2 linked regions of the Dyadobacter chenhuakuii genome follow. Each later gene encodes a partner of the first gene's protein in a complex. Links are inferred from orthologs where the notes say so. Each region holds a gene or a part of one and is shown in the gene's direction. Other genes may lie near its edges.

Region 1 (5,607 bases):
GAAAATGATAAGAATAAAAACGCAGACGATAAAAAAGGCAAGAACGAGGAGCTGAAAAAGGAACAGGAGAAGATTCAGGAAGAGTTTGAAAAGGCGAAGGAAGATTCCAAGGAAGTCGAGAAAATGAGCGAAGAACTGGAACAACCTGTGGACACCCAGAAAGAGGAGCAAAAGAATGCTTCTGAGCAAATGGAAGAGGGTAAGAAGCAACTTGACAAGCAACAAAACACAAAAGCCTCAGAATCGCAAAAAAAGGCGGCTAAATCGATGAAACAAATGTCGCAGTCTATGGAAGAATCCATGGAGGCTGCTGAAATGGAGCAGATGCAGGAGAATCTGGACGCATTGCGCGACATTTTAGAAAATCTGATCACATTATCCTTCGATCAGGAGACATTGATGAAAGATTTCCGCGGCGTGAGCTTGCAGGACCCCCGGTTTATCAAACTGGGCCAGCAGCAATTGAAATTGAAAGATGACGCAAAAATTGTTGAGGACAGTCTTTATGCGCTTGCGAACCGGGTGATCCAGATCCAGTCGTTCATTACGCGTGAGCTCAATGATATGAAGTCTTATATGGACGAGAGCGTAAAGAGCATCAAGGACCGCCAGATCAATCAGGCGACTGCGAAGCAGCAATTTGCGATGACGTCGATGAATAACCTTGCCTTAATGCTAAGCGACGTCTTTAACCAGATGCAGCAGCAAATGGCCATGGCGATGCCGGGAAGCGGCAAGGGCAAAAAAGGAAAACAGAAAGGTGAGCAAAAGGGCATGGGTGAAATGCAGGAGAAGCTCAACGGTGAAATGAAGAAGCTTGGAGAAGGGAAGGAGGGGCAAGGAAATAATTCCGAGAAGCTGGCCAGAATGGCGGCTGAACAGGCGATGATCCGCAAGATGATTCAGGACCTGATGGAGTCGCAGAAAGGCACGGAGGTGGGCAAACAAATGAGCAAGGAGTTACAGGAGATCGCCGAGAAAATGGACGAGACTGAAACCGACCTGGTGAACAAACGCATTACACCGGAGCTCATTAAGCGCAACCAGGAAATCACGACGCGCTTGCTCGAATCTGAAAAAGCGATGAAAGAGCAGGACGAAGATGAGCAGCGCAAGGCCCAAACTGCGAAACAATTGCCAAGACAACCACCTGCGGCTTTTGAAAAATACATCCGCGAGAAGGAGAAGCAAACCGAATTACTGAGAACCATCCCGCCTACATTCTCGCCATTCTACAAGCGGGAAGTGGACACTTACTTCCGCAAGTATCAGGCTAAGAACTGATTATAACTGTATTTTGTTATGAACATTCCGATGACCGCGTTTTAACACTTTTTAAGCAAGTTGTTAGAGGCGCGGTCACCGGCTAAACTGATCTTAACCGGATAGTTTAGTATGTTTGTAATATTTTATCGCCTGGTATGCTTAATTTCTTCACCGAAAACGTCGATTTCGACCTGTTACGCCCGTTAAAAACAAAAAAGTGGATCAAAAACACCTCAAAATCAGAGGGTTATGAGATAGCTGATTTGAACTATATTTTTTGCGACGACGATTATCTCCTGGAAATCAATAAACAATATCTTGATCACGACTATTTTACGGACATTATTACGTTTGACAATAGTGAGGAAGACAATGTGATTGAGGGAGATATTTATATCAGCGTTGATCGGGTTCGTGAAAATGCAGCAACGTTTCACGCCGATTTTGAAACCGAAATGCGGCGTGTTTTGATACACGGTTTGCTGCATTTAATGGGTTATGATGATACGGACGAAAAGCTGAAATCGGCCATGCGAGCCAAAGAGGATCAGTATCTTCTGCTCTTCTAGTTAACATTTCCACGTGGAACACTTTAATTAAAGTGGTTTAATAAGTAAAAGAATTATGTTTCAAGAATATGATGTGATCGTGGTGGGAGCAGGCCATGCCGGTTGTGAAGCAGCTGCGGCTGCGGCAACGATGGGCTCCTCCGTCCTGCTGATTACAATGAATATGCATACCATTGCCCAAATGTCGTGCAACCCTGCTATGGGCGGCGTGGCGAAAGGGCAGATTGTTCGTGAGATCGACGCGCTTGGCGGACAGTCTGGGATCATTAGCGACAAAACAATGATACAGTTCCGGATGCTCAATTTGTCAAAAGGCCCTGCCATGTGGAGCCCAAGATGCCAGAGCGATCGCGCAATGTTTGCCACGGAATGGCGGAATGTTTTGGAGCAAAATCCGAATGTTGATTTCTGGCAGGACACTGCGAAAGAAATCATCATTAAGGATGGAAAGGCTTGCGGCGTGAAGACGAGTCTGGGCATTGAGATCCATTCCAAATCCGTAGTGCTTACCAACGGCACATTCCTGAACGGACTCATCCACATTGGTGAGAAAAATTTCGGCGGCGGCAGAACAGGAGAGAAGGCTGCGACTGGCATCACCGAACAATTGGTAACATTGGGCTTTGAAGCAGGCCGCATGAAAACCGGAACGCCTCCACGTGTGGACGGACGCTCGCTCGACTATTCAAAAATGGAAGAGCAACCCGGAGACGAAAATCCATCCAAATTCTCTTACTCGGACACCAAGCCGCTTGCTAAGCAACGCAGCTGCTGGATTACTTACACCAATTCGGAAGTGCATGAAATTCTGAGAACAGGTTTTGAAAAATCACCCATGTTCTCGGGAAGGATTAAGGGAATTGGCCCGCGTTACTGTCCTTCTGTTGAAGACAAGATCAACCGGTTCGCAGATAAGGATCGCCACCAGATTTTCGTGGAGCCGGAAGGGTGGGACACGGTTGAGGTTTATGTGAATGGTTTCTCGACCTCTCTGCCCGAAGACGTGCAGTATGCAGCACTCCGGAAAATTCCCGGCTTCGAGAATGCTAAAATGTTCCGTCCGGGTTACGCGATCGAATACGATTATTTCCCCCCGACCCAATTGAAATCGACATTGGAAACACATTTGATCCAAAACCTTTTCTTTGCCGGCCAGATCAACGGGACGACGGGTTACGAAGAAGCAGCTTGCCAGGGATTGATGGCGGGCATTAATGCGCATCAGAATGTGCATGAGCTCGAACCATTCGTGCTGAAAAGATCGGAGGCTTACATTGGTGTTTTGATTGATGATTTGATAAACAAAGGGACGGAGGAACCTTACCGGATGTTCACCTCACGTGCTGAGTATCGCACATTGCTGCGTCAAGATAACGCGGACATTCGCCTTACTGAAAAAGGTTTTAAGCTAGGACTGGCGAATCAGACCAGGCTTGATAATGTTGAGAAGAAGAAAGCCGAAGTGGCTGAAATCATCGCAGCATTCTCTGCTACAAAATTGACGCCGGAAGAAATCAATCCAACGCTTGCCGCCATCGGCACGGCTCCATTGCGGGAGAAGATTTCACTTGCACAACTTTTAAAACGACCGCAGATTTCGATTGACCAGTTGACGGAAGCCAGCCCTGTTGTTGAGACTTTGCTCGAAAAATTTGGAAAAGATTCCATTCATCAGGCAGAGATAAATCTCAAATATGACAGCTATATAGAGAAGGAAATGTTGCTGGTTGAAAAAATGAACCGTCTGGAAGATTTAAGCATCATTGATAATTTCAACTATGATGTGGTTACTTCCCTATCATTTGAGGGACGTGAAAAATTGAAAAGGACGCGTCCTTCTACAATAGGACAAGCTTCCAGGATCAGCGGCGTGAGCCCTTCCGACATTTCAGTATTAATGTTATTCATAGGACGATAATGCCATTAGAAACGCTTCAGAATTGCCCCGTATGTGACAAGTCCAGCTTCAATAATTATTTGAATGTGGAGGATTACACTGTGTCGCATAAGGAATTTACAATCCAGCAATGCAACAATTGTTATTTCCTGTTTACTAATCCGAGGCCTTCGGAAGCAGAGATAGGGGCCTATTATCAGTCCGACGATTACATTTCGCACCACGATGAAAAGAAAACGAATCTGATTTCGAAGGCCTATACAGCCGTAAGAAACCGCACGATCAAACAAAAAGTGGAGCTGATCAATAGCCTTTCCGGATCGAAAGGAAGCATATTGGACGTGGGTTGCGGTACGGGTGTTTTTCTGACTGCTGCTTCAAAAGACGGCTGGCAGATTTCGGGAACAGAACCGGATCCGGGTGCAAGAACATTGGCGCAGAAGCGGGCAGGGGCTTCAATCTTTGAAACCATTTACGCCGATGAACTCGATACAAAAACATTCGACGTCATTACAATGTGGCACGTCCTGGAACATGTTCATCTACTGAATGAAACCATTGACTGGCTGTATAAGCATTTAAAACCAAATGGCAAGATCCTCATCGCCGTTCCTAATCCGCAATCATTTGATGCTGTAAAATACGGTCGTTTTTGGGCTGCCTATGACGTTCCGAGACATTTGTATCATTTCACCAAAGGCACAATGAAAACGCTTCTTCAAAAGCATAATTTGGAGGTCAAAAGCATTCTGCCAATGTGGTTTGATTCGTTTTATGTTGGAATGTTGAGCTCGAAATACAGCGGTGGAAGCATTAACTATCTTGATAGTGTAAAAACGGGACTTTTATCCAATTTGAAAGGGCGGGCGAAAGACAAAGACCATCTCAATACATCGAGCCTTATATACATTGTTTCAAAAAAATAATCAGTAATCCTGACAAAATCCGACTGGGCCCTCAATACGCGTTATCTGTATTGCGGGCCTTTTAACTTTCCAAAATCAATGATCAGAACCATTGCCATTGCTATCATTTGCCTCGTTATTTTCGGTCGCTGTGCCCAGCAGGTTTCGCCAACGGGCGGTAAAAAAGATTCCATTCCGCCTACGCTACTGGAAAGCAATCCGCCGAACAAAACGCTGAATTTTAAGGGGAAGAAAGTAGAGGTTTTCTTTGATGAATATGTGGTCGTAGATAACATTAATCAGAAACTGGTCATCACGCCCGAAGCTGATAACCCATATTCATATAAGCAGAATGGCATGTCTGTTTCATTGAGTTTTAAAAATGAATTCAAAGACAGCACCACCTATACATTGAATTTTGGGGATGCAATAAGGGATTTTGCAGAAAAAAATCCGGCAAAAAACTTGAAACTCGTATTTAGCACAGGCAACACGCTCGATTCCGGACGGGTTTACGGGACATTGAAAGATATAAAGACCAACAAGCCCATTTTTGACGCCCTGGTAGGTCTTTATAACCTCAGCGACACGCTTAACATCGCTAAACAAAAACCTTATTACTTCTCCCGAACAGACAGCAGCGGCATCTTTTCCATTGAGAATATTCAGACAAGAGATTACAAAATGATCGCGATCGACGACAAAAACCGCAACATGCTCTACAACGCAAAAGACGAGCGCATGGGGTTTTTAAGCAAACCGGTAACCGCCGGATCGGATTCTGCTTCCTATCATATCGATATGTTCCTCTCTGATAACACTGTGCTTAAGATCCAGCGGACCATTCCCCGTGTTAATAATTATGCAGTTGTTTTCAGTAAGTCAATTGAAAAAGTGGATGTGAAATTTATGAACAACGACACTTTGCCCTATATGCTCGAAAATGGAGCAGCATTAAAGTTTTTCAATG
Region 2 (5,490 bases), 4.0 Mb from region 1 along the record:
TTTTTATCAAACACTTTTCCCTTCGCATAGCGTGTAGGCACGATCATATTCTTCACCTCTTGGGGCAAATTGAATGTATAAAGCAGCGAGCGGCCTTTTCCTTCCGAACCATCGTCTGTATAGTAAGCTTTCTGCCCGTCCGAAGCGATAAAAAGTCCCACCTGGTCGGCTATGGTGTTAATAGGGTAACCAATGTTCCTGGATTGCGACCATACAGTGTCCGTGCGCTGTGAGATAAAGATGTCAAAACCGCCCATGCCAGGAAAGCCGTTTGAGGCATAAAAAAGCGTTCTGCCGTTGGCGTGAATGAATGGTGCATTTTCTTCATCGGGCGTATTAATGTGTGACCCAAGGTTTTTTGGCGCCGCCCATTTGCCTTTATCATCAAGTTTGGTAACCCAGATATCGCGCTTGCCCTGTCCGCCCTTACGGTCCGAAGCAAAGTACAACAGGTGGCCGTCGGCCGATAGAGATGGCTGCGATTCCCAGTCGCGTGTATTGATTTCCTGACCCAGATTTAGCGGCGCACTCCAATCCTTGCCTTCTTTGCGTGAAATGTATAGATCGCAGCTTCCATAACCATCCGGCCGGTTGCAGGCCGTGAAAACCAATGTTCGTCCGTCCGCCGACACAGTGCAAGTGCCTTCGTTATTGGTTGTGTTAATGGACTTGGAAATTTCCTCGGGCACGTCCCATTTACCATTGATACGATGCGTGGTGTAAATGTTTTCGTCACGGTTCTCCGTCAGGCCGGTGAAAATCAATGTTTCATCATCCGCCGTCATAACAGGGAAATACTGCGTGTTCAGGAAGTTGACCGTGTCGCCCAGGGACTGTTTCTGAATGCTTAAAGGATTTTTGATCGCCTCCCGGGCAAATTTGGAAGATGCTATTGATTTTTCCGCAAGCCGGGCGAGGCTCGATTTTGCGGGAAACAATGGCAATGCTCTCTCGTAGTAGACCTGCGCCGAATCGTAATGCTGCGCTTCAAAATGATAGCGTCCAAACCATTGCAACGCTGCCGCCGTCTGCGGCGCCGTTGGTCTGAGCTGAATGGCTTTTGCGTAATATTTTTTGGTGAGATCCGGGTTGCGTTGCAGCTCGTAGATCTGCGCAAGCCTCAGGTTGGTGTCATAACTGTTGGGTTCCTGTTCCAGGACTTTTTCAAAAAGCGCAATGGCATCGGGCAGCTTTCTTGCCTGCCAGGCTTGCTGCGCTTTTTCATAGGTTTCCCGGGCTTTCCGGGACAATGTTGCATCCTGTGCATGCGTGTAATTTGAAATAAACAGACAGGAGAAGAGCAAAAATATAGCGGCGCGGTGCATTAGGGAATGTTCATATACTTGTGGGTTTGTAACGACATTTTCCATTTGGGATTGTCTTTGATATATTCAATTATCAAAGGCAGCATCACCTCATGCTTACTCCATTCGGGCTGTAAGAGCAGCGTGCATTCGTCGGAGACAAGTGCAGCATGTGACTCCGCAAATTCAAAATCACTTTTGTTGTAAATGATCGCTTTGAGCTCGTTGGCGTTTTTATAAATGTCGGGGTGTGGTGTTTTAAATTTTTTGGGAGAAAAACACACCCAATCCCAATGTCCTGTGAACGGATATACGCCGGATGTTTCAATGTTGGTTTTAAAACCTGCGTCTTGCAGCTGGCCCGTCAGCTCGTCGAGGTTATACATTAAAGGTTCGCCTCCAGTGATCACAGCCAGGCGGCCGGGATACTGCAACGCGCCGTCGACAATGTTGTTAATGTTATATTTCGGATGCAGGTCCGCATTCCAGGATTCTTTCACGTCGCACCAGTGACAGCCCACTTCGCAGCCGCCTAGGCGGATAAAGTAAGCAGCCCGACCACTATGCTGGCCTTCACCCTGCAAGGTGTAAAAGGCCTCCATAACCGGAAGCTGGTGGGTAACGATGGGCAATGTTTCAGTCAGCACAATTCAAAAAAGGGAGATGTTCAAAAGAATGTAACAACCAATCCGGTCGAAAAATGCCCAAAGGTACGAAATTCAAAGTGCTAATAGTCTATCAAACCAGATCAATTAGTCGCATATTTGCAGTATGAATGCAATGCCAATCCACCAGCAAGAAGTTATTTGTGCGCTCGCAACTCCCTCAGGCGTAGGCGCTATTGCCGTGATCCGCGTCTCCGGGCTTGGGTCTATTTCCATGGTAAAATCCATTTTTAAGGGAAAAAACCTGGAAGAAGCCGAAACCCACACCGTACATTTCGGAACAATCCAGGCAGCCGGGGAAATCATCGACGAAGTCCTCGTGACCGTCTTCAAAACGCCCAGATCTTTTACCAAAGAAGATTCGATAGAGATTTCCTGTCACGGCTCCGACTACATTATCAGGCAAATATTGAAACTCCTCATTTCAAAAGGAGCAAGGATCGCCAAGCCCGGCGAGTTCACACAGCGCGCATTCCTGAACGGCCAATTTGACCTAGTCCAAGCCGAAGCCGTAGCTGATCTCATCGCAGCCGATTCGCAAGCCAGCCACAAAACCGCATTAAACCAGCTAAGAGGCGGCTTTTCCAAAAAACTCGCATCATTACGCACCGAACTCATCCACTTCGCATCCTTAATCGAGCTCGAACTTGATTTCGGTGAAGAAGACGTCGAATTCGCCCAGCGCGATGATCTGCGCCGCCTTATTGAAGCATTACTAAGCACAATTGCGCCTTTGATCGAGTCGTTCGATTTCGGTAATGCGTTAAAAGAAGGCGTCCCGGTGGCCATTATCGGCTCGCCCAATGTCGGCAAATCCACATTGCTGAATGCTTTACTAAACGAAGAAAAAGCCATCGTAACCAGCATCGCCGGCACGACCCGCGATGTCATCGAAGACACCATTGTCCTCGATGGCCTGAAATTCCGCTTCATCGACACCGCCGGCATCCGCGAAACCACCGACCTTGTGGAATCCATTGGCATTGAAAGATCGAAAAATGCGATGGAGAAGGCAGATATCGTGATCTTCCTTTTCGACAGTTTGGAAACCTTGGAGGAAAACCAGCAACTCGGGGCATTACTGCCCGACGGAAAACAGGTTTTGTATGTGTTGAACAAGATTGATATTGGAGAAATAGCGGCTGAAAGTTTAGGCGCGCTGCAAGAGAATGTTATTTCAATTTCTGCAAAATCCCAAACCGGACTATCTCAGCTGACCAATAAATTGGTTTCAATGGTTTACGGCCAATCGGCCAGCGATACTGTGGTAACGAATTTGCGTCACTACGAACATTTGGTGAAAACACATGATGCTTTGAATGATGTTTTGAATGGGTTGGAAACGGGGGTTACCGGGGATTTTCTGGCGCAGGATATTCGGTTGTCGCTGTTTCATTTGGGGGAGATTACTGGGACTATTGTTACGGATGACTTATTAGAAAACATCTTTTCCCGCTTCTGTATCGGCAAGTAGGTAGGCTAAATAAAGTAAGCAATCTTCTATCAAACAACAAGATATGGACGAGCAGGATATTCGTTGGAAACAGCGGTTTGAAAATTATAAAAAAGCACTTGCGAAATTAGGTGAAGCTGTTCATCTGGATACGCAACGTGCGTTAAGTGAACTTGAAAGGCAAGGCGTTATACAGGCGTTTGAATTTACGCATGAATTGGCCTGGAAGGTGATGCAGGATTTTTTTATTTATCAGGGCAACTCGGAGATAAAAGGTTCGAGGGATGCAACACGCCAGGCATTTAGTGTTGATCTGATCATGGACGGCGATAACTGGATGGAAATGATCAAGAATAGAAATCTTACCAGCCATACTTATAACGAAGAAATATCCGAACAGATTTATAAAAACATTGTCGGTGATTTTTATCCTCTGTTTTTAGCATTTCAAGAAAAGATGGAATCCATAATAGCCAAAAAAGAATAATGTACGGCCTGTCAGAAAAAACAATTATCGCAGTTCAAAATGTTTTCCGAAAGTATCCGAACGTAGAAAAAGTAATCCTCTACGGATCGCGCGCAAAAGGAAACTTCCGCAACGGCTCCGACATTGATTTAGTGCTAGTAGGAGACAAACTTACTTTAACTGATCAATTCAGAATTGAAACAGAACTGGATGATTTACTGCTTCCTTACAGGATAGATTTGGCACTTTACCATCAAATTGAGAATGAGGATCTTGTTGGTCATATTGATCGAATGGGGATGGTTTTTTTTGAAAATGTGACCGTCAAGGGAGCTTGAATTTGATTCCGCCGGTTCGGTGATTCAGCCCGGTACAACAATGACCGCCGGATGGCTCGCAAATACATCCATGACCAAATCAAAATAAGTCTTTCCTTCCGAGGTTTCCAGCGCTTTTAATTTTTCTGAAAACAGCGCTTTGTTGAAAGGTGAGCCGGGGCGTAGTTTTTCCAGGTAATACCGCCTGGTTTCTTCATAACCCAACGATAGCCGACTAATTTCCATATCCAGCCAGATGAGCTCTAATGCTGTGGCGCCCTTGGCAGCTCCAAATCCTCGGTATAGAAGATCATCCAGGGCATCCAGGCTTTCTGCAATTTGCCATTCTTCGTCAGCCATAAAAAGCCGGTTGATCTCCGTATAAAAGGACGCAATCCCCTGAATTGAGCTGCCCTGAATTGTTAATTGCATTTCTATCCGTTATTGATATGGTAAGGCGAACATTGCAAATTTATAGCGTAGGGTGCAGTTTACAATGTGCCTTGATTGTATTTTGTTATGAGAACGATAAGCATTACCGAATCAACAATATCTGGTTCAATAATTTGTTAACAAAAACCGGCAGCAAGGACGCTGCTGGTCTTTTCCACTTTACAAATGAGCAAATACATTTCAACAATCGGACTTTTGGTCCTTTCTAATGTCTTCATGACACTGGCCTGGTATGGGCACCTCAAATTCTTCAATAAGGACGGTGGTCATAGCTCCACACCATTGTGGACGATCATACTTCTGAGCTGGGGCCTGGCATTTTTTGAATACTGCTTCCAGGTTCCGGCGAATCGCATCGGCTCTTCCGAAACCGGAGGCCCGTTTACATTGGTGCAGCTGAAAATTATTCAGGAGGTGATTACCCTGATCGTTTTTATGATCTTCTCGGTAACGTTTTTTAAAAATACGCAATTCACCTACAACCACCTGATCGGCTTCGCATTACTGGTGGGAGCGGTTTATTTTATTTTCAAGGCGTGAGGGTTTCCCCAGCATTGCTTAAACAGCAGCGTTTCAGAGGTTAAGCCCTGCAGGAATATGTCCCAACATTGAAACTTATTTTCTTTACCGATCGTTCGGTATAATAAAGAGTAGACAATGGCACATTCAAAAATTAACGCTGATATTGTTGTTGAAAAGCTGATGCAAGTATTCCGGTCGATAGGCTATGATGGGGCGAGTTTGGCCGAGTTGGCTTCTGCAACGGGGCTGAAAAAGGCAAGCTTATACCATCGGTTTCCGGACGGCAAGGTGGGTATGGCGAATGCTGTGC

The links. Proteins that work in one complex are often made in the same cells at the same time.
Region 2: the proteins of mnmG (region 1) and mnmE are in contact, whole or in part, in a solved structure (PDB 9HIP), measured with the Escherichia coli proteins. The link is inferred for Dyadobacter chenhuakuii from one-to-one orthologs.

What each region holds. Positions count from the first base shown.
Region 1 is NZ_CP098805.1:4,464,228-4,469,834, reverse strand. Bases 1,404-4,321 are described here. They hold mnmG (tRNA uridine-5-carboxymethylaminomethyl(34) synthesis enzyme MnmG), read left to right. Parts: upstream 1,404-1,890; coding sequence 1,891-3,753; downstream 3,754-4,321. Other genes in these bases: NFI80_RS18565 (class I SAM-dependent methyltransferase), read left to right, coding at 3,753-4,321; ybeY (rRNA maturation RNase YbeY), read left to right, coding at 1,422-1,835. Outside these bases: NFI80_RS18580 (coiled-coil domain-containing protein), read left to right, coding at 1-1,284; more of NFI80_RS18565, read left to right, coding at 4,322-4,658; NFI80_RS18560 (Ig-like domain-containing domain), read left to right, coding at 4,737-5,607. UniProt on the Escherichia coli protein: NAD-binding protein involved in the addition of a carboxymethylaminomethyl (cmnm) group at the wobble position (U34) of certain tRNAs, forming tRNA-cmnm(5)s(2)U34.
Region 2 is NZ_CP098805.1:425,047-430,536, forward strand. The notes cover bases 1,459-4,259. They hold mnmE (tRNA uridine-5-carboxymethylaminomethyl(34) synthesis GTPase MnmE), read left to right. Parts: upstream 1,459-2,075; coding sequence 2,076-3,443; downstream 3,444-4,259. Other genes in these bases: NFI80_RS01790 (7-carboxy-7-deazaguanine synthase QueE), read right to left, coding at 1,459-1,906; NFI80_RS01800 (nucleotidyltransferase substrate binding protein), read left to right, coding at 3,487-3,909; NFI80_RS01805 (nucleotidyltransferase domain-containing protein), read left to right, coding at 3,909-4,226; NFI80_RS01810 (barstar family protein), read right to left, coding at 4,251-4,259. Outside these bases: NFI80_RS01785 (OmpA family protein), read right to left, coding at 1-1,370; more of NFI80_RS01790, read right to left, coding at 1,325-1,458; more of NFI80_RS01810, read right to left, coding at 4,260-4,637; NFI80_RS01815 (DMT family protein), read left to right, coding at 4,824-5,198; NFI80_RS01820 (TetR/AcrR family transcriptional regulator), read left to right, coding at 5,316-5,490. UniProt on the Escherichia coli protein: Exhibits a very high intrinsic GTPase hydrolysis rate. Involved in the addition of a carboxymethylaminomethyl (cmnm) group at the wobble position (U34) of certain tRNAs, forming tRNA-cmnm(5)s(2)U34.